DNA from 3 places in the Tumebacillus lipolyticus genome. Region 3 is predicted to be linked to each of the others. Evidence: riboswitches for the same ligand, from Rfam matches in the RefSeq annotation. Region 3 holds a riboswitch; each other region holds the start of a gene.
The links. A riboswitch is a leader RNA that binds a small molecule or an ion and turns the genes downstream of it on or off. The one in region 3 is predicted to bind S-adenosylmethionine.
Positions count from the first base shown of each region.

Region 1: it holds a riboswitch for S-adenosylmethionine, as region 3 does, so the genes downstream of both, metH (methionine synthase) here and ACFSOY_RS16960 (2,3-diketo-5-methylthiopentyl-1-phosphate enolase) in region 3, are expected to answer to the same signal.
Region 2: it holds a riboswitch for S-adenosylmethionine, as region 3 does, so the genes downstream of both, ACFSOY_RS05015 (methionine ABC transporter ATP-binding protein) here and ACFSOY_RS16960 (2,3-diketo-5-methylthiopentyl-1-phosphate enolase) in region 3, are expected to answer to the same signal.

Region 1 is NZ_JBHUIO010000002.1:1,138,572-1,148,122, forward strand. Features, by position in the region: gene ACFSOY_RS04400 (glutamate-1-semialdehyde 2,1-aminomutase) at 1-1,253, shown strand, start outside; gene trxA (thioredoxin) at 1,370-1,699, opposite strand; gene ACFSOY_RS04410 (NifU family protein) at 1,728-1,961, opposite strand; gene ACFSOY_RS04415 (HD domain-containing protein) at 2,154-2,801, opposite strand; gene yunB (sporulation protein YunB) at 2,922-3,692, opposite strand; SAM riboswitch class I at 3,799-3,900, shown strand; gene metH (methionine synthase) at 3,988-7,422, shown strand; gene ACFSOY_RS04430 (hypothetical protein) at 7,761-8,231, shown strand; gene ACFSOY_RS04435 (spore coat protein) at 8,380-9,030, opposite strand; gene ACFSOY_RS04440 (M3 family oligoendopeptidase) at 9,146-9,551, opposite strand, start outside.
Region 2 is NZ_JBHUIO010000002.1:1,366,218-1,375,768, reverse strand. Features, by position in the region: tRNA gene ACFSOY_RS05035 (tRNA-Met) at 13-88, shown strand; tRNA gene ACFSOY_RS05030 (tRNA-Gly) at 190-264, shown strand; gene ACFSOY_RS05025 (hypothetical protein) at 428-1,165, shown strand; gene ACFSOY_RS05020 (YhcN/YlaJ family sporulation lipoprotein) at 1,314-2,255, opposite strand; SAM riboswitch class I at 2,494-2,609, shown strand; gene ACFSOY_RS05015 (methionine ABC transporter ATP-binding protein) at 2,730-3,761, shown strand; gene ACFSOY_RS05010 (methionine ABC transporter permease) at 3,761-4,438, shown strand; gene ACFSOY_RS05005 (MetQ/NlpA family ABC transporter substrate-binding protein) at 4,467-5,300, shown strand; gene ACFSOY_RS05000 (DUF4097 family beta strand repeat-containing protein) at 5,415-6,428, shown strand; gene ACFSOY_RS04995 (TVP38/TMEM64 family protein) at 6,489-7,121, shown strand; gene ACFSOY_RS04990 (MDR family MFS transporter) at 7,143-8,384, opposite strand; gene ACFSOY_RS04985 (MDR family MFS transporter) at 8,516-9,551, opposite strand, start outside.
Region 3 is NZ_JBHUIO010000011.1:137,611-147,161, reverse strand. Features, by position in the region: gene ACFSOY_RS16975 (heavy metal translocating P-type ATPase) at 1-252, shown strand, start outside; gene ACFSOY_RS16970 (PCYCGC motif-containing (lipo)protein) at 286-882, shown strand; gene ACFSOY_RS16965 (pyridoxal phosphate-dependent aminotransferase) at 1,053-2,219, shown strand; SAM riboswitch class I at 2,301-2,413, shown strand; gene ACFSOY_RS16960 (2,3-diketo-5-methylthiopentyl-1-phosphate enolase) at 2,500-3,732, shown strand; gene ACFSOY_RS16955 (2-hydroxy-3-keto-5-methylthiopentenyl-1-phosphate phosphatase) at 3,771-4,451, shown strand; gene mtnB (methylthioribulose 1-phosphate dehydratase) at 4,448-5,125, shown strand; gene ACFSOY_RS16945 (1,2-dihydroxy-3-keto-5-methylthiopentene dioxygenase) at 5,174-5,710, shown strand; gene ACFSOY_RS16940 (hypothetical protein) at 6,037-6,354, opposite strand; partial or broken gene ACFSOY_RS16935 (RraA family protein) at 6,585-7,144, opposite strand; partial or broken gene istA (IS21 family transposase) at 8,077-9,298, shown strand; gene istB (IS21-like element helper ATPase IstB) at 9,295-9,551, shown strand, end outside.

The DNA.
Region 1 (9,551 bases), on a different contig from region 3:
AAGCGCAACAGGTGATCGTCGGCGGCGTCAACTCGCCCTCTCGCTCCTACAAAGCGGTCGGCGGCGGTGCGCCTGTGTTTATGGAGCGCGGCGAAGGCGCCTACCTGTACGATGTGGACGGCAACCGCTACATCGACTATCTGGCCGCCTACGGTCCGCTGATTCACGGACATGGCAACAAACACGTGGCAGAAGCGATCTCTTGCGCCGCTCACAACGGTGTTCTGTACGGAACGCCGACCAAGCTGGAGATTGAGCTGGCGACGATGCTCCAAGCGGCGATTCCATCGCTTGAGAAAGTTCGCTTCGTCAACTCGGGAACGGAAGCGGTGATGACCTGCATCCGCGTCGCCCGCGCGTATACGGGCCGCACGAAGATCATGAAGTTTGCCGGCTGTTACCACGGCCATTCTGACCTCGTGCTCGTCGCAGCAGGCTCTGGGCCTTCGACGCTCGGCATCCCCGATTCGGCGGGCATCCCCCAGTCGATCGCAGACGATATGATCACCGTGCCGTTCAACGACCTGTCAGCTTTTGAAGCGGCGCTGGAAAAGTGGGGCGATCAGACGGCTGCCGTCTTGGTCGAGCCGATCGTCGGCAACTTCGGCATCGTCGCACCCGAGTCTGGATTCCTGAAAGGGATCAACGATCTCGCGCACAAACATGGCGTGCTGGTCGTCTACGATGAGGTGATCACCGCCTTCCGCTTCCAATATGGCGGCGCACAAAATCTGCTCGGAGTGACACCCGACATGACGGCGCTCGGCAAGATCATCGGCGGCGGTTTGCCGATCGGCGCATACGGCGGCCGCGTCGACATCATGGAGCAGGTCGCACCGCTCGGCCCTGCTTACCAAGCGGGCACGATGGCGGGCAACCCAGCCTCGATCGCCGCAGGGATCGCCTGCCTCGAAGAGCTGCAAAAGCCGGGCACCTATGAGCGGATGGGCGATCTGGGCCGATTGCTCGCCGAGGGTCTGCTGCAATCGGCGCGCAAATATGGGCACAAGGTGACGCTCAATCGCATCGGCGGCGCGTTCGCCCTGTACTTCACCGAGCAGCCGGTGACAAATTATGAGGATGCGCAAGCGGCAGACGGTGAGAAGTTCGCCCGCTTTTTCCACCTGTTGCTCGACGAGGGAATTCTGCTTGCACCCTCCAAGTATGAAGCTTGGTTTGTCTCCACAGCGCATACGCCGGAGGACATCGCCTTCACGCTGGTCGCTGCCGACCGCGCTTTTTCCAAACTGTAGACGTCAAAAGCACCGCTGCCGAGATCTTCCCGATCTGTCAGCGGTGCTTTTTCGTGTCAGATGCAATTCGATCAAAAAGAAGGCACCGCCTCGGGGGTGCCTTCATCAGTTCTCGCTTACAGAACGCCGGACAGTTCACTCAGCAGATCGTTTTTGGACTTGTAGCCCACGATCGTCTTCACAACCTCGCCCTTTTGGAACACGAGCATGGTCGGGATGGACATCACGCCGAACTTCTGCGTGGTCACTTGGTTTTCGTCGATGTTCAGCTTGCCGATCGCCAGCTTGCCAGCCGTCTCGGAAGCAACATCTTCGAGAACGGGAGCGAGCATGCGGCACGGGCCACACCAAGTTGCCCAGAAATCGACGAGGATCGGAGTTTCCGAATCCTTGATCGACTGTTCAAAGTTTGCATCGGTGATCGTCAAGATTGCTTCAGATGCCATGGGTTCATACCTCCGTACAAAAAGGAAATTATACTGCGACTACTTCTCTGATCTCAGGAACAGATGCGCGGATCGTGCGCTCGATGCCCATCTTCAGGGTCATCGTGCTCATCGGGCAACCGCCGCAAGCGCCAGTCATGCGGATTTGCGCGATGCCAGTCTCACCGTCTACTTCAACCAGTTCAGCATCGCCGCCGTCCGCTTGCAGACCTGGGCGAATCTTGTCGAGTGCTTCTTGAACGCGTGTGCGAAGATCTTCCATCGTGAATGCCTCCATTTCGTTCTTCCAATTGTCATTCTGTGCATACGCAACTAGTATAGGCGGAAGAAATACCGCTCATTCGATGCGCCGCACCTTGTTTTTATTTTACCCTAGTATAGAAAACGTGGGAAGGATTGTATGTGACCTGTGTTACATCTCTTTTTCTATTCTATTCGCACCGAACGCGATTGTTCACCGTTTTCCTTCCCATTCCTCATAAAATTGTTCCAAGAAAGCTTCCATCACCTGATGTCGCCCCTCCGCCATCCGCTTGGCATACGGCGTGTTCATCAGCTCTTTGAGCTTGAGCAGCTTTTCATAAAAATGGTTGATCGCGGTCGACTTGCCCTTGCGGTACTCCTCGCGGGTCATGGCGGTGCGCGGCTTCAGATGCGGATCGTGCGCCAGCTGTCCCTTTGCCCCCGAATAGGCGAACGTGCGGGCGATTCCGACCGCCCCGAGCGCATCGAGACGATCCGCATCCTGCACGACCGCACCTTCCAGCGTGCGCATGCCTGAACGGTCGCCCCCTTTGAACGACATCGTCGAGATGATCTCCATCACGTGCTCGATCACCGCTTCGTCTGCGCCCTGTCGCGCCAGCCATCCCCGCACCTTGGCCAATCCGACCGCTTCGCTCTCGTTCAGCTTCTCATCGGCGATGTCGTGCAGGAGCGCCGCCAACTCGACGACCAAAAGGTCGGCACCCTCCGCTTCGCCAATTTTTTTGGCCGTCTGCCACACTCGATAGATATGCCAGTAATCATGACCTGAGCTATCCTGCCCCAATTCTTCCTGCACATACCGCTCGGCTGCTAAGATGATCTCTCTTTGCTTCATCGCTCTTCCTCCTGCGTGCGTCTGCTGTGATTTCGTCTCCGATCGCGAGCGCTCTCCGCTACCAGTTTACCAGTTTTTGTGCAGGGTGCAACATTCACTGCCGCCGAAGAACGACAGCGGTCATTCCCCCTCCCCGCTCGCCTCCGCGTCCTTGTCTCCTTCCCCCTCCTCATCTTTCAGCTTGGGCAGGGTGATCGACGGCAGCGGCATCTGCTGGCTCGACGTGGTGGAACCGACCGTCTCCCCTTTGGCGTTAAACACCATCTGCGGCACATCGCCGACCAAAAAGAGATAGGCGATCGGCACTTTCGTCCGCACTTCTGACGGGGTGGTCGCAAACGGGACGATCACCGACGTATGGACATCGATATCAAGATAGAGGATGTGCACCGTCTGGTTGATCCCCTCCTCCTTCGTCTCCCATCCGATCTCCGACTTGACGTTGCCGACCGGCTCGATCGTCACCGGGATGTCTGGGCCAAACTGGGACAGAAAGGGCGAGCCGACCGCCTGCCCGACCGGGATGTACATCTTTTTCTCCTGCAGGTTCTGCAAGACGCCCTGAATGCTTTTCGTCACTTCGTTTTGAATGCGCGACGCTTCGACCATATTAAAGTATCCGGCCGTCACCTTGCCGCCGCTATTCGTCTTCAAATCGATCAGCTTGCTGTAGTTCGTCTCCTCGGAGATCCGCTCGACGATCGAGTTGTTGATCGCCTCTGTCGCGATGTGCCGCGAGTTCTCCTCCGCCACTTTGATAAAGGTGGGACGCAGGTTGTGCTCCACAAAATAGATGCTCTGCAAGATGAAGAACACGAACAGGACGAGCAGGGAGAACAGGATCAAGCGCCAGTTGAGTCGCTTCTTCGCACCTCTGATCTTCATCGCCATCCCGCTTCCTCCTCTCCTCGTACTCATCTCTATGCGGACGATCATCAAACAATCCATTGACACATCCCTTTCAAAGGTGATAGTATCAGTCCAACAACATAAGGAACTCTTATCCAGAGAGGCGGAGGGAACTGGCCCTGTGAAGCCTCGGCAACCTTTTTGATCAGGTGCTAATTCCAGCAAAGCAATTCGCTTTGGCAGATAAGAGAGGACTCGTAGGAAAACGTACACTACCCTCTTCTTGGCAGCCGAGAAGAGGTTTTTTTATGCCCGAATCAGAGGAGGAACCACCAGTATGAGCTCAGTGCCGATACAGACCCAACTCACCCGCAAGATCCTCATCCTCGATGGAGCGATGGGAACGATGCTACAGCAGGAAAACTTGACCCCCGACGACTTTGGCGGCGACGAATTAGACGGGTGCAACGAGAATCTCGTCCTGACGCGTCCCGATGTGATTCAGAAAATTCATGAAGCATACTTAGAAGCGGGCGCCGACATCATCGAGACCAACACGTTCGGCGCTACCTCGCTCGTGCTGGCCGAATACGATCTCGCCGCCAAGACGGACGAGATCAACCGCGAGGCTGTTCGACTCGCCAGAGCGGCGGTCGCCAACTACTCGACACCAGAATGGCCGCGCTATGTGGCCGGCGCGATCGGTCCGACGACCAAGTCGCTGTCGGTGACCGGAGGGGTCACGTTCGACGAGTTGGTCGCGACCTATTATCAACAGGCGCGAGCGCTGGTGGAGGCGGGCGCAGACGTGCTGCTCTTGGAGACGATCCAGGACACGCTGAACGTCAAGGCGGCCAGCATCGGCGTGCGCCGCGCCTTCGAGGAGCTCGGGCAGGAACTTCCGGTGATGATCTCCGGCACGATCGAGCCGATGGGCACGACGCTCGCCGGGCAGAACATCGAATCGTTCTACATCTCCTTGGAGCACCTGCGCCCGATCTCGATCGGCCTGAACTGCGCGACCGGACCGGAGTTTATGCGCGATCATCTGCGCTCCCTGTCGGAGCTCGCCCAGTGTGCCGTCTCCTGCTATCCGAACGCCGGGCTGCCCGACGAGGACGGTCACTACCATGAGACGCCGCAAGGGTTGGCCAAAAAGCTGCGCGGCTTTGCGGAAAAGGGCTGGCTGAACATCGCCGGGGGCTGTTGTGGCACCACGCCCGCCCACATCCGCGCGCTTCACGAAGAGTTGAGCACCGTGACCCCGCGCACCGCGCAACAGTCGCACGCGCCTGCCGTCTCCGGCATCGAGACGGTGTTTGTCGAGCCGGACAACCGTCCGCTGATCGTCGGCGAGCGAACCAACGTGCTCGGCTCGCGCAAGTTTCGCAACCTGATCGTCGAAGGCAAATATGAGGAAGCGTCCGAGGTTGCCCGCGCCCAGGTGAAGAAAGGTGCTCACGTGATCGACGTCTGTCTGCAGGACCCGGACAGAGACGAGCATCAGGACATGGAGTCGTTCCTCAACTTCGTAACCAAAAAGATCAAGACGCCGCTGATGATCGACTCGACCGATCCGACCGTCTTCGATCTGGCGCTCAAACATGTGCAAGGCAAAGCGATCCTCAACTCGATCAACCTAGAGGATGGCGAAGAGAAGTTTGCCGAGGTCGTTCCGTTGATCAAGCGCTATGGCGCCGCTGTGGTCGTCGGCACGATCGACGAGCAGGGCATGGCGGTCACTCGCGAACGCAAGCTGGAAGTGGCCAAGCGCTCCTACGATCTGCTGGTCGGCAAATACGGAATGAATCCTCAAGATCTGATCTTCGACCCGCTGGTCTTCCCCTGCGGCACTGGCGATGAGCAGTACATCGGGTCCGCCCCCGAGACGATCGAGGGCATTCGCCTGATCAAAGAAGCGCTGCCCGAATGTCAGACGATCCTCGGGGTCTCCAACGTTTCTTTCGGCTTGCCGGGCGCCGGCCGCGAAGTGCTGAACGCGGTGTTCCTCTATCACTGCACCAAGGCGGGGCTCGACTATGCGATCGTCAACTCCGAGAAGCTGGAGCGCTACGCCTCGATCCCGGAAGAAGAGCGCAAGATGTCTGAGGAGTTGCTCTTCCAGATCGACGATGAGAAATTGGCCCGCTTCACCGCGTTCTACCGCGAGAAAAAGGTGACGACGACCGTCGCCGTCTCCACGATGACGCTTGAAGAGCGGCTGGCCAACTACGTGGTGGAGGGGAGCAAAGAGGGGCTGATCCCAGACCTCGAAGCGGCGCTCGCCACCTATGCGCCGCTCGACATCATCAACGGGCCGCTGATGACGGGGATGGAAGAGGTAGGTCGGCTGTTCAACCTGAACGAGCTGATCGTCGCCGAAGTCCTGCAGAGCGCCGAGGTGATGAAAGCGGCCGTCGCGTTCCTCGAACCGTTTATGGAGAAGCAAGACGGTTCGCGAAAAGGAAAGATTCTGCTCGCCACCGTCAAAGGCGATGTGCACGACATCGGGAAAAACCTGGTCGAGATCATCCTGTCCAACAACGGATTTGAAGTGGTCAACCTCGGCATCAAAGTTCCGCCCGATCAGCTGATCAAAGCTTGTCGCGAAGAGCGTCCCGATGCGATCGGCCTCTCCGGTCTGCTCGTCAAGTCGGCCCAACAGATGGTGATCACCGCCCAGGACCTGCGAGCAGCAGGCATCGACGTCCCCCTGCTCGTCGGGGGCGCTGCGCTGACCCGGAAGTTTACGTCCAACCGCATCATGCCGGAGTACCGCGGGCTTGTGCTCTATGCGAAAGACGCGATGGACGGGCTCGACCTGGCCAACCGCCTGACCAAGCCGGAAGAGCGCGAACTGTTGGCCCAGAAGCAATTGGAAGCGCAGGATGCGCAGAGCTTGACGACGGCCGAACCGGAAGTGTCGAGCGAGCCGCTCACGAAGGAGGTGCGCTCCTCGATCCAGCATGTAGGACCGGTGCTTCCCGCACCAGACTTTGAGCGCCACGTGTTGCGCGACTATCCGATCTCCCACCTGCACCCCTACCTGAACATGAGGATGCTGCTCGGCAAGCATCTCGGGCTGAAGGGCAATGTGGAGCAGCTGCTCGCAAGCGGTGATCCGAAAGCGACAGAGCTGCAGGCGGTGGTCGAGGAGCTGTTGGCGCTGGCCAAGTCGGAGGGCATCATCCGTCCTCAGGGCATGTACCGCTTCTTCCCTGCCCAATCGGCAGGCGACGAGATTCGCATCTATGACCCAGCAGACACTTCAAAAGTGTTGGAGACGTTCCGCTTTCCGCGTCAGCAACAGGAGCCTCATCTGTGCCTGAGCGATTTTCTCCGCCCGGTGGAGAGCGGTGAGATGGATGCGGTCGGCTTCCTCGTCGTCACCGCTGGGGAAGGCATTCATCGCCTGGCGAACGAGTGGAAAGAAGCGGGCAACTATCTCCGCTCACACTGCCTGCAAGCGCTCGCCCTCGAACTGGCAGAAGCGTTTGCGGAGCGCGTGCATCATATGATGCGCGACGCTTGGGGCATTTCAGATGCGCCCGACATGACGATGCAGGAGCGGTTTGGCGCTCGCTACCAAGGCATCCGAGTATCGTTCGGCTATCCAGCCTGTCCCAACTTGGAAGATCAAGCGCCGCTCTTCCGCCTGCTTCGCCCGCAGGACATCGGCGTTGAGCTGACAGAGGGATGCATGATGGACCCGGAAGCGAGCGTTTCGGCGATGGTCTTCTCCCACCCGCAAGCGCGGTATTTTAACGCGTAATGATCGACTCAAAACAACACAAGGCACTCCCTCGTTATTGCGAAGGAGTGCCTTGTTTCATTCTCGCGCCTGCCTCTCCTTTATCCCGAACGCTTCACATACAGAGCGACAAAAGAGTGACCGCTTCACTGATCGACTTGTATGATGCGAACAACGATGGGATGGATACACGAAGTTATGCTTTCTCTGATCTTTACAAGGCGATGTATGCGAATTATAATAGCAACTTCAGTGAATATTGGACAAAGTGGAAATTCTTGGGTTCCGACTATAATGCGAGATATTCGCTAAGTCAAAATTCGGTCAACTATTACTAGTCAATCGTTCGGAGGTGCGGTATGAAAAGTCGAAATCGTATGATTTTATGGGGAGTAGGCGTTCTATTCATCGGAGTTCTGTTGATCGTCTTTACGACCTATAACCAAAAATCTAGACCCGTTGTACCGCCAACACCTCCTGAGTTCTTCAAGCTGCAAGCGGCGATGCAGAATTCGGTAGTAACAGAAGGAAAAGCTGATGGAACGATTCAAGTTATTTTGCAGTTGCTCCAACCGACTGAAAAAGAGATTGTACTGAACGCGAGCCTATCAAGTGATCAGATTGATCCCATCGAGGAGAAACGTTTATATCAGGGGATGATGGACCCGATGCAAAGTTTGCAGTTCAGTTTCCCATTTGAGGATCTCCCCATCGGCAAATACAAACTGTATGTGCAAGCTCTCTCTAATTTCTCAGACGTGCAAAGATGGGGTGGAGATCATACCTATTACTTCCAAGTTACTGACAATAATGTCGTAACGGGATGGTGACCGTTTCTTCCAGTAGGCGCAAGAACAAAACAAGGCACTCCCTCGATCTAGCGAAGGAGTGCCTTGTTTTGTTCTACCCCCTGCCTCTCCCCCATCCCGAACGAGCGGAAGGCAGTAGCAGGTGCAGGTGAGGAGTATCCGTTCCCGCTCAGTAGTTCTGACTTGCGAACATCTGTTGCTGGAAGGCCGGCTGCTGCGCACTCGGCTGGCCATACGCTTGGAGCATCGAGTTCATCGTGTGGTTCGCCAATTGCGGCACCTGATAGTAGCCTTTGTAATTGGCGAACTGGAACAGTTCGTACGCCATCTCCTGACAGGTGTTCGCAGATGTTGCATGGAACTGGCGAAGGGCTGGATTGGCACTTTCCAGCGCGGCGTTCATGCAGGTGAGCGCCCCCAGCTTGTGCACGTTGAGCGCGACAGAGGCGATCGCCTGGTCGGAGAGGCGAGTCGTCTGCGGATTGGGCGGTTGAAACTGCGGATTGTGCAGACCGATCTGCAGCTGCTCATAGACGTTCGTCTGCGGCGTATGCGGTACGCTTGGCTGATAGCCGTGGCTGATCAACACGTTGACGCCCTGCTGATAACACTGCACCATGCGACGTTGCTGGTTGCTCAAAATATCGCGAAGGTGCGCATCTTGACACATGTTGATCAAGACGCCGTACAGTTCGATGTTCGTACACTCGGCGGACAGTGTCTCCTGTGTCGCTAAAAACTCATGTGCGCCATAGCGCATCCCCTGTTGTTGTCCCTGTTGTTGTCCCTGTGATTGACCTTGTTGCTGAAAGCGGTTCATTCTTGGAAAGCACCTCCAAACAGATTCGACCCTTTCCTAGAATGCCAGATCTCACCCTTCCTTATGCGAATAAAAAACACCTTGTGCCGATCGAATCGACACAAGGTGTTCGCGATTACTTCGTCGCCTTTTTGCCTGCGGTCAAGCGCAGGAACTCTTCCGCATCGGCCACGGTGATATCGACTGCGCCCTGCCAGAACTCCGGCTGGGTCAGGTCGACGCCGAGGTGCTTTTTCGCCAGCTCCTCGACAGTCATGCTCGCCGTGTCGCGGAGCAGCGCCACATATTTGTCCGCAAAGGACGATCCTTCCTGAAGCGCCAGCGCATAGACGCCTGTCGAGAACAGGTATCCGAACGTGTAGGGGAAGTTGTAGAACGGCACCGTCGTCGAATAGAAATGCAGTTTCGATGCCCAGAAGCGCGGATGGTACAGTTCGAGCGAATCGCGATACGCCTTCTTCTGCGCCTCCACCATCAGCTCGTTCAGTCGCTCTGCGCTGACCAGCCCTTTTTTGCGCTCA
Region 2 (9,551 bases), on a different contig from region 3:
ACATATTGTCGTCGCGGGGTGGAGCAGTTGGCAGCTCGTCGGGCTCATAACCCGAAGGTCGCAGGTTCGAGTCCTGTCCCCGCAACCATTTAATTATGTGTCGCAACGTTGGACGCGGTGTATTGCAAAAAGGTAGTCCAACTAAGGGCGCGACGTCCTGTCGCAACGTTGGACGCATACATCCTGTATGCGGAAGTGGCTCAGGGGTAGAGCATCGCCTTGCCAAGGCGAGGGTCGCGGGTTCGAATCCCGTCTTCCGCTCCAATCGTCTTTTTGAACTCGATTCCTAGAATCGAGTTTTTTTATTTTCTACGGCTCATCCACTAGGACGCCACCGAGCGAGGCGAGATTGCTATCATTACCAACGTAGTTTGATCTCCGTGATCACATACTAGTTACGACTCTTTGTCAAAAGGGAGGAGATCAAATGGACGTTGTGATGAAGCCAGAACTGCGCACAATCGGTGGCGAGACAACGAGCATCTATTTCAACGGTGAGTGGGCAGGAGACCTGTATCTCATCTACAGGGAAGGTGACAGCATGACTGGCACGATTCAGATCGACACCCGCCGTGTGGATGAGGAGCAGCTGGAGCACGTCACCGACGAAGTGCGCACCTACATCCATCATCTCGGCTCCGCACTGAATGTCCAAGATAGCTCAGTCGTGATGATGTATGGGGATATTTCATCGATCGTGGAGATGGAGCCGATCGACATCGCAGATGAGGAAAATGCAGATCTGTTGTTAGACGAGGAAGACATTTACGAAGCGGAAGGCTTCGAAGAAGACTTCCAGATCACAGCAGCCGAAGAAGCTGACTTGCTCTACGATGATGATCAGGGATACATCATCGATGGTGCGCTTGCTGATGAGGAGCCTTTTCACCTGTCTGTCGTCTTTCAAGATGGCGAGCACACAAAATATCAGCTGCACGATGAAGAGCATCGCACGTATGGACTCGTCTCAGTTGACGAGATCGGCAGCAATGTGTCGGGGAGAGTCGACCTGTGGAGCGATATGGATGAGGATGAGACGACAGATGTTGCGCGATGCTTGGCGCGAGAGTTTTCGGAGACAGATGCGGAATGCATCTCCTTTACGATGAACTATCAAGATGAGCATGTCGGCGACTTTCAGCTGGAACGCCGTGATCTGATGTAGCCTTGTAGCTTTCCCGATATCGATCAAACCCTTTAACCTCTGCTCGTCGAGCAGAGGTTTTTCTGAGCAAAGGCAGCGGAAATGAAAAACGGCAAAGGCAAAGAAAAACCTCGTCCGCAGACGAGGTTCATCACTCTGATCATGCTTGCTAGCGCGTCACGTTGGTGACACCAGGTGCGGTGCCGCCTGTCGTTGGACCAGGAGTGCCCGGAGTGCCAGCGGTGCCGACTCCAGTTCCTCCGGTGGTGGGGAACATACGACGCAACATATCGCCAAGATCGCCAAGTCCACGGATCGGATGACCTGAGACTGTATCGCGAACAAACGCGTCCATCCGGTTATACAGCCCTGGGTTTGCCGACACGTAGACGGTCGTGATCGACGGGTTCGCCTGCTTGACAGCGGCGACGACACGCTGTTTCACATCGTTGGAAACATCAGACTGAGCCGGTGCGGTGTACGTGCCTGCCCGATTCAGATTCCGCGTCCCATCAGTCGCTCCCATGATGTTTGTCCCATAGTTGCTCGGAGTGGTAGGCGTTTGGGGCGTCAAGCCGCTCAATCCGATGTTGCGCCCATCGCCGTACGGTGTCACAGTGCCGCCGCGGATGTTGCGGTTCACGTCGTGCATCGTTTGATCGCGAGCTGCCATCGGCGGCATGTCACGGGTGAGCGTGCCGGCGCGGTTGCCGTCACCGCGCAAAGCGGTGCCTTGGTTGATACCGACATAGGCAACGTTGCCCGCAACCAGCACGTGAGCAGTGCGGATGCCAGGGATCGATTCCACCCGCGCTTTCAACGACTGGTCGGTGCGCATATTGCGGAAGGCAGCATCCTGTCGAGTGCGAGCATCATTGGTCAACACGTTCGGGCCTCGATCCGGCCCGATGTTGTCTCTGACCCCCAGGCGGTCTTGGTCATATGGGGTGTTGCGAACGCCGATTCTGTTGTTGTCCATAATACGGCCACCACGGTCCGTACTATAGCTGCCGACTCGATCTTTCACGTTCGGAGCAGCATTTGGCGTACAAGCAGCGAGCAGGGATGACGAGAGCAAAAGTACACCTGCGAGGGCAGTAAACTTTTTCAATGTGTCAGCCTCCTCAGCACGTCAGATTGGCGGAGATGTGATCAACCCGCGATTCTATTGTCACCGATCGATCTCCGCTCTACACGAAGCAAAGATTGGTGCAGGCAAAGGAAACTACCAAATGTGCAATACTTTTTCTCATAGGGTTGTTGACACCAGAAGAAACAACGTGCTATACTCCAATTCATAGTCCAGCACTAAACCAAGAATCCCGATCTGATAACTTAATACTTTCGTGCTTTCATCAAGAGAGGTGGAGGGTCTGGCCCTGTGAAACCCGGCAACCGTCAGTTCGTGTGGCAACGAGCTGAAATGGTGCCAATTCCTGCGAAACGTTGTTTCGGCAGATGAAAGATGCAAGAGTTGATCGCCTTGTGTCCTTCGTTTGCGGAAGGGCATTTTTTTATGACGTTTTTTATGACGTTTTTTATGAAAATGGTAAGAATTCTACGAAGACAGGAGGAGAGCGAGACCATGATCAAGTTGCAAAATCTTCGCAAGGACTACGTTGTAAACAAGAAAGCGGTCACCGCTCTCAAACGAATCGATATCACGATCGAACAGGGTGAAATATTTGGAGTGATCGGCCACAGCGGTGCGGGCAAATCCACTTTGATCCGCTGTATCAACCTGCTTGAACGCCCCACGCAAGGCTCTGTGATCATCGACGGAGTCGATCTGACCACGCTGAGCAAACGCGAGCTGCAAAAGGCGCGCCAAGACATCGGCATGATCTTCCAACATTTTAATCTGATCTCTTCGAGCACGATCTTTGAAAACGTAGCGTTTCCCCTTCGACTCGCCAAAAAGTCAAAAGCGGAAGTGGACAGCAGAGTGAATGAACTGCTGAAACTGGTCGGACTTTCCGAACATGCGAAAAAGTATCCGAGCCAGCTTTCAGGCGGGCAGAAGCAGCGCGTCGGGATTGCCAGAGCGCTGGCGAACGATCCAAAAGTTTTGCTCTGCGATGAAGCGACATCAGCGCTCGATCCGATGACGACGCAGTCGATCTTGCGCCTGCTGGCAGACATCAACCGGAAGACGGGCATCACCATCATCTTGATCACACACGAAATGCAGGTCATCCAGGAGATCTGTGATCGGGTGGCTGTCATCGACAATGGGGAGATCGTCGAAGCGGGCAAGGTGGCAGAAGTGTTTCTGCGGCCGCAACAGGAAATTACCCAAGAGTTTGTCGCGCAGGTCAGCCGCTTTGAATGGTCGGATGGGCTGCTCCGCCAAAATTTCTCTTCGCAAGCGACCGGAAAGGAGACGCGATGTATCGTGCGGGTGACGTTTCTGGGCGAAGTGACCTTCCAGCCGATCATGTTTGAGGTGTTACAGCGAGAGTCGGTCGCATTTAACATCCTGCATGGCACGATCTCGCGAATGAAAGATACCCCGTACGGACAGCTGGAGCTGGAGCTGAGCGGCATCAGGGCGGATGTTGACCGAGCTGTAGCGACGATGCAGGCGCGAGGGCTCGACGTGGAGGTGATCGGGTGATGGAGGCGCTATTGATCGAGCTGTTCCCCAATGTGGTATGGCCGGAGATCTGGAAAACGCTGCTCGAAACGCTGTACATGGTCGGGATCGCCACGCTGTTTACCGCGCTGATCGGTCTCCCGCTCGGAGTCTTGGTCTACCTGACCGCCCCAGGCCAGCTCCTGCACAATCGATTTGCCTATCAAGTGCTGTCTACGGTGATCAACGTTTTTCGTTCGATACCCTTTATCATCTTGCTGATCTTGATCATTCCGTTTACCAAACTGCTGGTCGGCACATCGATCGGCGTGTCAGCTGCGATTCCGCCGCTGGTGATCGGCACCGCCCCCTTTTTCGCGCGGCTTGTCGAAACTTCTCTGCGTGAAGTGGATCGGGGTGTGATCGAGATGGCCCAGTCGATGGGCGCTTCGACCTTGCAGATCATCACCCGGGTGTTGATCCCGGAAGCTCGACCGGGCATTCTCGCAGGCCTGACGATCACCTTGGTCACGCTGGTCGGCTACTCGGCGATGTCAGGCGCGATCGGCGGTGGAGGTCTCGGCGACCTCGCGCTTCGCTACGGCTATCAGCGCTTCCAAAACGATGTGACGATCGTCGCCACGATCATCATGATCCTGTTAGTTCAAGTGTTTCAGCTGTTCGGTGACAAGCTTGTCGCCTACTTCAGACGAAAATAAAACCCAATCCAGAAAGGATGATTCAATCATGAAAAAATTGTTGCTCGGCGCGATGACCCTCCTGCTCACCGCCTCTCTGATCGGATGCGGCACAGACAACGCGAAAGAAGATGGCACATCTGGTGCGAAAGATGGTTCGAAAGTGGTCACCTTAAAAGTGGGCGCGTCACCTGTGCCGCACGAAGAAATTCTCAAGCAAGTTGCACCGAAGCTGGAACAGGAAGGCGTCAAGCTGGAGATCGTTCCGTTCACCGACTATGTGCAGCCCAACCTGCAGCTTGGCGAAGGCCAGCTGGATGCGAACTTTTTCCAGCACATCCCCTACCTAGAGGATTTCGCGAAAAAGCACAATCTGGATCTGACTCATATTGCCAGCGTGCACATCGAGCCGATGGGCGCCTACTCGCAGAAATATAAAAAAGTGGAAGAGCTTCCGAAAGGCGCACAGATCGCCATCCCGAACGATGTGACGCAAGTTGGCCGCGTCTTGGCATTGCTTGAGAAAAACGGTTTGATCAAGCTGAAAGAGGGCGTCGGCATCGCTGGCACGATCAAAGATATCGTGGAAAACAAGCAAGAGTACCAATTTAAAGAGTTGGAAGCTGCGATGCTGCCGCGCGTGCTGCCAGAGGTTGACCTTGCGGTGATCAACACCAACTATGCGCTGGAGGCGAAGCTGGTACCGACGAAAGACGCGCTGTTCCTCGAAGACAAAGACTCTCCGTATGCGAACGTACTCGCCGTTCGCACCGCAGATAAGGACAAAGAGGCGCTGCAAAAATTGGTCAAGGCGCTCAACTCTGACGATCTGAAAAAGTTTATCGAGCAAAACTATAAAGGCGCTATCGTTCCCGCATTCTAAGCGGACAGAAAACTTCTGCAGGTGGATGAAGACTCGGTCTATAGACCGAGTCTTTTTGTTACGAGATTATGGTACGATCTAGTCAACAAGCCACAGATGAGGGGGATTTTACCAATGTTTAGTTTCCTGCTCGGCTCCAGAGCAAAATTTGAAGGTTCGCAAGAGGTCACCCGTTCACTCGAAGGGGATGCGCACAAGGCGCGCGTAAAAGTCCACAACGGGCGCATTCGGATCAAGCAAGCGGAACAGGAGACGGTACGAGCTCTCGTCCGCGTGGTCGTCAAAGGAGAACTGGCAGAGGATATTCGCGACATGTCAGATGTGGAACGCTTCTGGACATTGGAGCAGCGAGGCGATACGATACTCTTTGAACAGCTTGAATGCACACAGCTGTTTTCCGGATCGTCGATCAGCGTGAGCGTTGATCTGATCTTGCCGAGAAGCGTCTGCAAGGTTGAGCTGATCAGCCATAACGGTTCGATCGAGGCGCAGGATATTGTCGGTGCGCTCGATGCCCATACGCATAACGGGTCGGTCGATATCTCGCATGTGAAAAGCGAGAACGGGTCGGTCAAAGTGCGCTCGCATCATGGTTCCTTGCAGCTGAAGGGGATCAAAGCGGATCGTTTGACGGCGGAGACGGCAAACGGAAGCATTGAGCTGGAGACGGTGGTCGCACATGTAGAATTGGACACTCGCCATGGAAGCGTGGATGCTAGACATGTGGATGGGCGGTTGCACCTGCTCTCCCGCAACGGCTCCTTGCGGGTGGAAAATGTGACGGGCAACCTGAAGGCGGAGACGCACAATGGCAAGATCGTGGTTGAAAATTGTCAGCAGAACGCCATCCTGCATACGCACAACGGCTCCGTTCGCGTGAAAAATAAGTGTGACGTCGCTGGCGACTGGCGTGTGATGACGCATAACGGAAGCATCGAACTGTTGCTGCCTCAGAACGTCGATGCGACATTTCGATTGAAGACATCGGCAGGGAAGGTGACCGGCGATCTGCTGCAGATTCAATCGAGAGGAATCGTCAACAACTTTTCGATAAAAAATGGCGAGGGTAAGCATCTGATCGATGTGGAAACGCATCGCGGCAGCATCGAAGTGAGCGGAATGAAGTAGCAGCGCTTCCCGCTGTCGGTCGCAAGGTGCTTGTCGATGGTGACAGGAGATGGCCTTTTCTTGAATAGATCGATTGCAAAAAAACTGATCGCGCTCTGCGGATATTTGCTGCTGATCCTGTTGCTCGTATGGAAGCAAGATATCCTGCTGGATGCGATGGACAAAGGGGCGGACATGCCTTGGCTGGTCTTCGGACTGGCCATTCTGTTCGCTTTGGTACCTGTGTTTCCATATGGGCTGATCGGCGCTGTCACCGGAGCGATCTATGGGCCTGTCGTCGGCGGGCTGATCGTTTGGAGCGCCTCGACGACAGCCGCACTGATCATGTTTTTCTTCGCGCGAAGGCTGTTTGCAGAGCAGATGAGCGGCTATCTACAACGCCATCAACAAATCGAACGGCTGACCAAGCTGTTTGAGCGCAACTCCTTTTTGGCGATTCTGTTCGCTCGGTTGATTCCGATCATTCCGGCTGCGGTGGTCAACATCTATTCGGGGCTGGTGCGAACCCCGCTTTGGATCTTTCTGACGGCGACGGCGCTGGGGAAATTGCCGACGATGATCGTTTTTGCGACGGTGGGTGATCAGGCGTTAACCTCTTGGCGCAACCTGTTGGTCGTCGTCGCCATCTATGCGATCTTTCTTGCTTTAGTCTATCTGATCTACCGCAACGCACAAAAAAAGTTGAGTCGATAGCGACTCAACTTTTTTGTATGATCAGCTCGTCTGTGCGGCAGTCTGCACCGAGGGCTTTTTCCCAAGCGCTCGACCGAGCAGAAAGTAATGGGCGAACGCTGCGATGATCAGCAGCACGCCGACGACGGAGAACCAGACGCCACCGCCGTACGCTTGAAAGGTGAGCGCACCGATAATCGGTGCCACGGTCCCGGTCACCCCCCAATGAGCGCCGAAGATCGCAAAATAGCGTCCGCGAAGCTCCGGTGGTGCGATGATCGAAACCGCCTTTTGGATCTGTGGCCCGTTTAACATCTCGCCGATCGTAAAGGAGATCTCTGCTAAGATCAGCACCCAAAACGCCGTGCCCCACCCGTATCCGAAAGCGGTCGCGGCGAGAAAGAGAAAGGCGACAAAGATCACGTTGCGGATCGGGAACCGATCTGCGAACTTTGCGATCAAGATCTGGGTGGCGACGACCATCGTCCCGTTGATCGCGAGCAATGTGGCAAATGCGTCCAAATAATCGTCAAAATTGACTTTCAAATGTTGAGGCAATATCGATTCTACTTGCGAATAAAGGAGCGAACAGGGCACCATCGCGATCGTGATCCAGATCAGCATGCTCGCGTGGCGAAGCTTCAGCTTCGGCAAGCCGCCTTTTTCACCCTTGCTGGCTTTGCGAGCTCGCTCGCGCAGCTCTTTCGGCAGCGTTTCTGGAACTTTCCAGATCAGCAGGATCATATAGATCAGCTCGGCGATCGCACAGAGACCAAAGGCGATGCCCGGGTTGACCTTGTAGATCATCACCCCGATCAGCGGGCCGAGCGCCGCGCCGACGTTCAAGGCGGTATGCATCACAGCGAACACTTCGGAGCGCTTCTCCTCCGGCACCAGGTCGGTGATCTGCGCGGATGCAGCTGGCCAGAACAGCGACTGACCCAACCCGTTGATAATCGTCAGCACAGAAAACTCAAGCAGCGACTCGGCGAAAATATAACCGAACATCGTGACCGACTGAATGACCAGCGAAGCGACCATCATCGGCTTGCGACCGTAACGGTCGGCCAAACTGCCGGAGAAGATGCCGGCGATCATGCTGGTCAGCGGCTGCAAGCCGACGATCACCGCGGTGAGCAGCAAGTTCCCCTCTAGTTTGTCAAACAGGTAGAGCGCAAGAAAAGGACGAATCATAAAACCTGCAAACGTAGTCAAAATAGTTCCGATGACGCGAATCCAGATCGCCGTATCATAGCGGCCGATCAACTTCTGCACAACATTCATCCCGTCACCTCCAAGTCTGTATTCCGACAGTATACAAGAAGAAGTGACAGAATGGATAGAGGATTTTATAAAGATTAAATATTCTGTTTAATGAAAGAGAACCCACCAGCGGTGGGTTCTCTAAGCAATATTTAAGCGGAAAGCGAAGATTGTCGCGGCAGGTAGATCGAGCGATAGACGAGCTGATGCAGGAAGATGGCAGCAGCTACCAAGAGCAGGGAGATGATCGAAAACCAGTGCTGGCCTCCGAAATAGGAGAAGCCGAACGCGCCGAGGAATGGCCCGAACGTGCGCGTCAAGTTCCAACTCAGCCCGTAGACAGCAAAGTAGCGAGCGCGCAACTCGATCGGCGCGAGGATCGAGACCGCCTTTTGCGCCTGTGGCATCAGCAGCATCTCACCGATCGTAAAGATAAACTCGGTCAGCAAGAGCAGCGCGAGCATGTACGACCAGCCATAACCGAACGAGGTGACAGCACAGAGCAACAGACCGACAGACATCACGCGGTGCATCGGAAATTTTTCAGCGATGCGAGCGGTGAGAATCTGGAAGCACATCACCAGAATGCCGTTAAATGTCATCAGCAAAGCGAACGTCTCCACATAGTTGGAGAAGTTGGACTTTAAATGCTGTGGCAAGATGATCTCCACCTGCGAATAGAGCAAGGTGAAAGGCAGGATGCCGATCGTCACCCACCAAAGCAGCTTATGCTCTTTAAATCGCATCCTCGGCAGCGCTTGTTTGTTGGTGCCTTTCGCATGGCGCATCTTCTCCCGAACTTCTTCCGGCAGGGTTTCAGGAATTTTCGTCAAAATCAAAAGGGCATAGAGCGTCATCACAGCTGCTGAGAAGAGGAAGACGTAGCCCGGATTGAGCTTGTACATCAAGACGCCGACCAGCGGACCGATCGCAACGCCTACATTAAACGAGGTGTGCATCAGCGCGAACACTTCGGCGCGCCGCTCCTCCGGCACCACGTCGGCGATCTGCGCGTTGGCGGCTGGGGCGAACAGGGAAGAGCCGATCCCGTTGATGATCGAGAGGATCGCAAAAGCGATCAGCGATTCGGCGAAGGCGAAGCCGGCCATCGTCAGCACGGAGATCAGCAGCGAGATCACCATCACCGGTTTGCGTCCATAGCGATCGGAGAAACCTCCCGCATAAAGG
Region 3 (9,551 bases):
GATATTGCGCTGGAGACAGCAGACATCGTCTTGATGTCGGATGACATCGGGAAATTGCCGTTCACCGTTCGGCTCAGCCGCATTGCGCTGCGCATCATCAAACAAAACATCTGGTTTTCCTTGCTTGTCAAGCTCGCTTTCTTACTGCTGACCATCGCAGGTCTTTCCAACCTTTGGATGGCCGTGTTTGCAGATACAGGAGCGGCGCTGCTCGTCATCTTGAACGGCATGAGATTGATCAGAGTTCGATAAAGGATTCCCACAAAGCAGGAGGAAGCAGTGACGATGAAAAAGTTGACCAAGATCATGGTTGCCAGCCTGTTGACCCTCACGGTCGCGACAGGCTGTGGTACAACGGAGAAGACCGCGCAGAACGATGAGCATGCAGGGCATGATCATCCTGCGACGAACAACGGCGGAAGCGGCAGCACCGGACACCCTGCCGGTGCACAAGCAGAAGCGTACAAAACGCTGAAAGTTGGCGAGTCTGTCAAGCTGACGACGATCGGCGACCTGCAGGAGGCGACGGCAAACAAGACGAGCCTCCCCGCTTTCCTGATGAACAAAAACGCCAAAATGAAAGACTCGTATAAAGCGGCTGTCGAAAATGTGGACATCCTGCAATACATCCCCTGCTACTGCGGATGCGGCGAGCACGCAGGGCATATGAGCAACGCGGAGTGCTTCGTTCGCGATGTGCGCCCAGATGGCGTGGTGGTCTGGGACGACCACGGCACCCGTTGCGACACCTGCATGAACATCGCGCTGAAAGCGGCGGAGATGAAAGAAGAGGGCAAAACGGTCAAAGAGATTCGCACCTACATCGATGAAAAATACAAAAAAGGCTATGCGAAACCTACCCCCACGCCGATGCCTTCCTAATGGCGAAAAGAGGCTGTTGACCTGTTCAACAGCCTCTTTTTGCGCGCATATCTGAGCGAAGCGCACAGAACTGTCAGGTTGCTCGCTCATTTTTTGACTTGTCTTTCGATTTCAACTCGTCGTATAGTATGTAGCGAGCGATTTATTTTTTCAGAAAGGGGTATTCACCCATGAACATACAATCGGCCGACCGCCTGCGCGGACTGCCCACCCAATTTTTTTCGACGATGGTCGCAAAGGTTAACGCCTCCATCGCCCAAGGTCACGATGTGATCAACCTCGGTCAAGGCAATCCAGATCTGCCGACGCCTGCGCACATCGTGGAGTCGTTGCGACAGGAAGTGCTCGATCCGATCACCCATCGCTATCCGCCGTTCTCCGGCCTCTTTGAGCTGAAGCAGGCGATCGCCGACTGGTACAAGGCGGAGCATGATGTCGACCTCGATCCGGCGACCGAGGTGGCGATCCTCTTCGGCGGGAAGACAGGGCTCGTCGAGATCTCCCAATGCTTGCTCAATCGAGGAGATGTCTGCTTGGTGCCCGACCCGGGCTATCCAGACTACTGGTCGGGTGTGGCGCTCTCCGGCGCTGAGATGGTGATGATGCCGCTGCTGCGCGACAACTCGTTTCTGCCCGACTACAGCCAGATTCCGGCGGACAAGCTGGCCCAAGCGAAGTTGATGTTCCTCAACTATCCGAACAATCCGACCTCTGCTGTTGCGCCGCGCGCCTTTTACGAGGACACGGTGCGGTTTGCTGAGCAGAACAACATCGTGGTCGCCTCCGATTTCGCCTATGGCGCTATCGGGTTTGATGGAGAGAAGCCGGTGTCCTTCCTGCAAACGCCAGGCGCAAAAGAGGTGGGCGTCGAGTTTTACACCCTCTCCAAAACGTACAACATGGCGGGCTGGCGCGTGGGCTTTGCGCTGGGCAACCAAGAGGTGATCCGCCTGATCAACCTGATCCAAGATCATTACTACGTCTCGTTGCCAGCGTTCATCCAACGCGCGTCGGTCACCGCGCTCAGCTCTTCGCAGGAGTGCGTGCGCGAGCTGGCAGCGACGTACCAGCGCCGCCGCGACGTGTTTGTCGGCGGGTTGCGCGAGGCGGGGTGGGACGTCTTGACCCCGCGTGGCTCCTTCTTCACTTGGGTGCCCGTGCCCAAAGGGTTCAAATCGGTCGATTTTGCCAACACGCTGCTCGAACAGGCGCATGTGATGGTAGCACCTGGGGTCGGGTTTGGCCCGAGCGGCGAAGGATATGTGCGCGTCGGCCTGCTGACAGATGAGGCGCGATTGCAGGAAGCGGTCGATCGGATGTGCAGGATTTCCCTCTGATCAATTTTTCGCAAAAGTCATTGACACCGCCCGTCGTTAGCTGTAATATCGTCTACAGAACTTTTCACACATATATGACAACTCTTATCCAGAGCAGGCGGAGGGACTGGCCCTACGATGCCCGGCAACCGGTTTTCATCAGCGTATGATCACACGGTGCTAATTCCTACAGGAAGAATCCTGAAAGATAAGAGGCTGAAGATCAATTTCTGCGCCTCTTTCTTTACATGGAAAGAGGCTTTTTATATTGGAAAAACACCGATAGAGGAGGATGTGCCTCGTGAACGCACCTGAGTTCGTCCACGTCACCTATCTGGCTCACGGCAAGCCAGGCACAGATTGGCAGAAAAAAGCGCAAGGGATCGCGGTCGGCCTGACGGTCGGCTCGTGGACCGACCTTCCGGAAGCGCGCAAAGAGTCGATGCAAAAGCATCTCGGCCATGTCGTGGCGGCAGAGGAGATCGGGGGAGGGGCGGATGGTCAAAGCGCAGCGCTGCTGACCATCGCCTATCCGACGATCAACTTCACGCCAGATGTCCCGGCGCTGCTCACCTCCGTGTTCGGCAAGCTGTCGATGGACGGTCAGATCAGGCTCCTCGACCTGCAGCTGCCCGAACGGTTTCGCCAGCAGTTTCCCGGTCCGAAATATGGGATCGACGGAATTCGCCAACAGCTTGGCGTGCAGGATCGCCCGCTGTTGATGAGCATCTTCAAGTCGGTGATCGGCTATGACATCGATGCGCTGGCAGAAGCGTTCTACCAACAGGCGCTCGGCGGCGTCGACTTGGTGAAGGATGATGAGATCTTTTTTGACGAGACGTACGCTCCGTTTGAACAGCGGATCGAAGCGTGTCGGAAAGCGGTAGAGCGGGCGAGCGAACAGACCGGAAAGCACACGCTCTACGCGGCCAACCTGACCGGGCCGGTCACCGAGATTTTTGACAAGGCGAAGCGGGCGGTGGACGCAGGCGCCAGCGCGCTCCTGCTCAACGTGCTGACCTACGGGTATGACGTGCTGCATCGATTGGCTGCCGATCGGGCGATCACAGTCCCGATCATGGCGCATCCGGCGCTTGCAGGTGCGATGTACCCTTCCGCACAGTACGGGATTGCAGCTCCGGTGTTGCTCGGCAAGCTGATGCGGGCGGCAGGAGCAGATTTTGTGCTCTACCCTTCCGCCTACGGTTCGGTCGCGCTCGAACGAGCGGAGACGCTGAAGATCGCCTCCGCCTTGCGCGAAGAGCAGAGCGGCGTGCATCGGTCATTTCCCGTTCCGTCAGCTGGCATCCACCCGGGGTTGGTGCCGTTCTTGTACGAAGACCTCGGCAACGACCAGATCATCAACGCCGGCGGCGGCATTCACGGACATCCGCAAGGGGCGGCAGCAGGTGGACGCGCTTTTGGGGCGGCGATCGAAGCGGTGGTAGCCGGGCGAACGCTGACCGAGGCGGCAGAGACATCGGAGGAATTGCGCACCGCGCTTACACTGTGGGGCAACCCGAGCACTCGATAGATTCAGAGCGAAATTGAAAGCGAAGGAGTCAGACTATCATGAGCAAATCGATCGCGATCTTCTGTGATTTTGACGGCACGATCACCGAGCGGGACATGATCATCACGATCATGGAGCAGTTCGGCGCGCCCGGTTGGGAGGCGATAAAGGATCAAATTCTTGGACAAGAGGTTACGATCCAAAGCGGCGTCGGACAACTGTTCGCCGGCATCTCCTCCGACAAGCGGGAGGAGATCGCAAGCTACGCGGCAGAAGTTGCGGCGATTCGCCCAGGGTTTCCTGAATTCCTCACCTTTTGCCAAGAGCGGAACATCGACTTTTGGGTGACGAGCGGCGGCATCGACTTTTTCGTCCTGCCCCTGCTCGCTCCCTATCAGATCGAGAACCCGATCTACTGCAACGGAAGCAGTTTTGCGGGCGAGAACATCGAGATCCTCTGGCCGCACAGCTGTGATGAGCAGTGCGAAAACGGCTGTGGGATGTGCAAGCCGTCCGTGCTGCGCAAGTTTCCAGACGAGCGGACGTTCAAAGTGGTGATCGGCGACTCCATCACCGATCTGCAGGCGGCCAAGCAGGCAGACTTCGTGTTGGCCCGCGCGCTGCTCTTGCAGAAATGTCAGGAGCTCGACCTGCCGCATGCGGAGTTTGCAACTTTTTACGATTGCATCAGCGCCTTGCAAGACTTGATCGACAAACTGAAGGAGGAGGTTCTGTCATGAGCCAAACATTTTTTCAAGAAGATCGTTTCCGCATCGCGGAACAGTTGGTGAACGTGTCGAGAAACTTTGCGGAAAAAGGCTGGTTCCCAGCGACCAGCGGCAACCTGTCTGTCAAGCTGAATCAAGATCCTTTGATGTTTGGCGTGACCGCCAGCGGCCGTGACAAAGAGAGCCTGACCATCCACGACATCCTGTTTGTCGACGGGGACTCCAAGGCGCTCGAACCGACTTCGCTCAAGCCGTCTGCCGAGACGCTGGTACACGCCGAAGTGTACAAGAAGATCGGGGCGGGGGCAGGCGCGGTGTTGCACGTGCACACGATCTACAACAACCTGATCTCCGAGGTGTATGCGGAGCAAGGCTCGGTGACCATCACCGACATGGAGCTGATCAAAGGGCTGAACATCTGGGAAGAGGGCGCGACGATCGAGGTGCCGATCGTTGAGAATTTTGCCGATATTCCGAAACTGGCAGCCGAGATCGGCAAGCGCCTCGACCCGCGCGTGCCGGGCGTCCTGATCCGCAAGCATGGCATCTACGCTTGGGGCGAAGATGTGGCGGCAGCGAAGCGCCACGTCCAAGCTTTCGAGTTTATGTTCCAATACCAGTTCCTGTACCAGCAATTCTTGCGCTCCGGCAATGCAGCACAGCTCGCCGTTGCAAACGCGCTGTAGAGCGAATCAAAGATAACCAGGGAATTGAACCACAGAGGAGGAAATCGCATGCCGTCCATCCGCTTTGTTGAATCGAACGAACGCATCGAAGGTGTTGAACAAGTCTCTGCCTACCTGAACACGCAAGGGATCGTCTACGAACATTGGGACATCTCGAAGCTCCCGACCGAGCTGAAAGAAGACTACCAGGTGACCTCTGAGCTGCAAGCGGCGATCCTCGACACGTTCCGCCCGGAGATCGACGCCCTGTCGGAGAAGCGAGGGTACAAATCGTCCGACATCGTCGTGCTGTCCGACCAGACGCCCAACTTGGAAGACCTGCTGACCAAGTTTAAAGACGAGCATCATCACACGGAGGACGAAGTTCGTTTCATCGTCGATGGCGAGGCGATCTTCACGCTGAAAGGGCCGAACGATGACACGTACTATGACGTGTTCCTGTACCCGGGCGACCTGATCTCCGTGCCGACGAATACGCGTCACTGGTTCACCCTGACGGAGTTGCGCAAGGTGAAGGCGATTCGCATTTTTGAGAGCAAGGATGGCTGGGTTGCGGTGTATGATGAGAGCGAGTTGGGGAAGTAAGGCGTAGGCGAATGATTTGGTAAGCGATAGAGTGTTGCTCACCACGACGAAATGAGTCTGAGAATCGCTAGTGCGGTTTGACGGAACGACGAGTTCGTTGGGGGAAGGTAGCGTGTTGAACCCCTCCGAAGGTAAACATCGGAGGGGTTTTTGTGTCGAGGGGATGAGATTAGTCGTAGCTGTGGCGATCGGCGAAATATGCCACTAAATCCAGATGGCTCGTAAGGGTACAGAACCTACGACCCGATCGAAAAGGGATTCGGAAGTGTTTGCTTCCGAATCCCTTTTGTAAAAAAATATTCTAGTTTGCTAGTTGGCTTAAAAACTTAGATATGGATATAGCCTTCGTAAGCCACTTTCGTTTTCTCTCCTACGATTTCAATGGAAGAGATATCGGCGTAGAGCCAACCTTCATAGTTCCCGTCCGTATACCAAATTTTCTCCGGGGCTTTACCAAAATCATAATAGCGAACGACTCTCACCCATTTTTGGACAGCGAGAGGAGTAATTTGAGCAGCCTGAACGCTTACACCAGCTGACAACTCAGGCGCAGTGGTATTCACGGTACCAGCCGCATTGGCGGGCGACGTAAGGACAAGCGCAGAAGTAATCGCAAACAGACCCATGAGCATTTTCTTTTTCAAATCGAAACACTCCCTTTTCAATTATTGTATTACTAATATGATAATAATATAGTTTAATTGAAATATCAATGTATTATCTTGTATGGTGGTTGGGTAAGTAATGCAAGTATCCTCCTATCCTACTTAAAGGGGGGGTTACATAGGTGCCTGAATCTGCTCCTAGAAACTACGGCAAGGAATACAGCGGAGGGGTGCGAGTCATTTTTTATTGGAAAATATACATATGCCCAATTTTTGGACAGCATGTTGTCGATGTAGCGTAGGATCTCCTCGAGGCTATCGGGAACTTGAGCAGCTCGTTGCTCATCAAACGTGAGACGCTTCAGCGCTTTTTCCAAGACTTCGTTCTCGATCGCCTGTGGTATGACAACGACGCCATCCGCATTGCCTACGATAATATCCCCTGGTCAAACCGAAACACCTCCGCAGGAGATCGGAACGTTGACTTCATCCATCCCTGCCTTGCCGGAAGCAGCTACTGTTGCACCCTTGCAAAAAATGGGGAAATTCAGCACCTTGCATCCTCGAACATCGCGAATGAAGCCATCGAGGACGAGACCTGCGATTCCAAGCGTTTGCGCCATACTGAGGATAAAGTTACCTGTAATCGCTCTGTATGCGTCACCTTTGACATCGACCACGAGGACATTGCCTGGTTGGGTTTCCCGGATCTCTTTTAGGAATGCAAATTGTCTCCAACAGGCAACTTGACAGGGAATGCTCGACCTACTATGGTCATGTTTTTGTCAAAAGGCTTGATGGAGGGATTGCGATTGTTCGGCTCCTGCATGGCATCCGACAAACAGGTCGTCGGGATGTTTGCGAATTTTTTCCACGAGACTCATCATGATTCACTCCTTGGTTCGATTTGACTCAAGTATATGCGTACTGAAATTTTCGAAAAATACAAAATATAATATTCGTTTAACAATTCGATAGATCCCGAAGTGATAATTGATTGTCTCGCGATTGTACACGTCAAGAATTGAGAGTAAAAAGAAGAATCGTTCTGTTCCTTCGACATTGCCGTACTTGATGTCTGTCTCCCAAAGCTGGTTTGAGACCCTCTCGTTAGACCGCAAACTTTCGTGGATGTTTGAACTTGATTTGGCGTTGTAGTCGTAGCAAGTCAAGTTCATTGTAGAGTCGATAGACATTCTTTTTGTTGATCATAAGGTCATTTTCATGCTGTAGGCAATCGTTAGCTTGTGATATCCATAGACTTGACCTTTAACAGGACGACCTGATCTCCGTACTGACCGACTCGCTCAAAGTGAAGGTGATCCGCATCTTTGGAAGTAAGGATAGCTAGGTCGCGGAGTATGATGAAAGTGAGTTGCAGAAGCAAGCGTAGGGGAATGTGTATCCTTTCGAGAGTTACTGCTACAGAGAACCGAACGGGGAATTGTTTCGTTTGATTTGACGAAAATGCTGGTTCGTTGTGATAAACCTAAGCACGGGAGGTTTTTCTTATGTCCAAGAAACGAGTCACTTTTCGCAAAGCTACTGCGCAAGAAGCGGGAGTATATATGTCAACATCGAGCAATGGAAATCCAAGAGTGGAGAAATGACATTTAGATTCAAGTAACATTGAAGACCTACTAAGCATCATAATTGTTACCGCCGGAGTATAATTGACCCAGCATAGCCGAAAAAGAAATGACCCACCAAATAGCGAATATCTCCTCGAAAACGGCCAAGTCATCGAGGGGAGACATCCAAATGCTAAGAGGTGGGACTGTGATCAATTTACACGAAATGAAAGCTATGGGCAAGAGTATTCGAGCCATTGTCAGAGAGACGGGATTTTCACGCAATAAAATCCAGAAGTACCTGAGGAATCGCGAACTGACGCAATCCAAATGTACTCAGAAACGGCCATCAAAACTTGACCCCTTTAAGCCCTTTTTGCAGGAGAGTTTTGCGAACGGAATCTACAATTGCGAAGTATTGTTGCGTCTTCTGCGTGAGAAAGGATACAACGGGGGACGAACGATCCTCAAGGACTATGTTCAAGGCTATCGCCCGCCTAGACAGGCGCAAGCCGTTCAGCGTTACGAAACCAAACCAGGCGAACACGCGCAAGTGGACTGGGGATTTTGTGATTACGTAGATGAGAATGGAGAGAAGCGCAAGGTAGCAGTTTTCGTGATGGTACTAGGCTACTCTCGTGCCACATACATCGAATTCACCAAACGTTGCGACATTCATAGCTTCTTGCGTTGTATGATTCATGCTTTCGAGTTCTTCCACGGCATCCCTCGCGTCATGCTGACTGATCACATGAAGACAGTCATACTCGGAATGGGAGATGATAAGAAGCCGCGCTGGCACCCGCTTTACGAAGATTTTGCTACCAGCATAGGGTTGCTGACCAAAGTCTGTCGCGTACGTCGACCCCAGACGAAAGGAAAGGTAGAACGCGCTGTTCGGTTCGTGAAGGAGAACTTTATTCCAGGGCGACAGTTTGTTGATATTGGCGATCTGAATCGACAGGCACGCATATGGTGTGAAGAGATAAACCGTCGAGTTCATGGTACAACAGGCGAACGTCCCTGCGACAGGCTTTCCACAGAGAAACTTCAGTCGCTTCCTTCAGATGATCGTTTGGTCAAATACCGCCGAGAGGTACGACGAGTGAGTCGAGACGGATTTGTGAGTTATGATGGGGTTCGTTATGGTGTCCCTTGGCAATATAGCGGACGTGAAGTGACCGTTCGAGTCTGCTATGGTTGGATCGAGATATGGGTCAATCATCTTCGAGTCGCAAGACATGAAGCCGTTCACCGATTGAGCCATCCGTAATTGTCCCAAACAGTATGCGGGTCTTTCGACTGCAAATGGCAAAACACATCCGCAACCGGCAGCAAAACAGGTCTCACCTGAGCAGGTCGAGGTACGTTCACTCGATGTGTATGAGCAACTTGTGGAGGTGGGCGCATGATCGAGTTAGAACAAGTCCGTGGTCGACTTGAAGATCTAGGAATCTATCAAGGGGCCGCCGCCTTGGATGCTTGTCTTGAGCGTGCGACGCGAGAGCAACCCACCTATATCGGATTCCTGAATGATTTTCTAGGGCAAGAGATCGCACAACGTAAACAACGTAACTTCGAGGTGCGTACAAAACTCGCACACCTCCCCTATCGTAAGACAATTGATGAGTTCGATTTTTCATTCCAGCCAAGCATTGATGAACG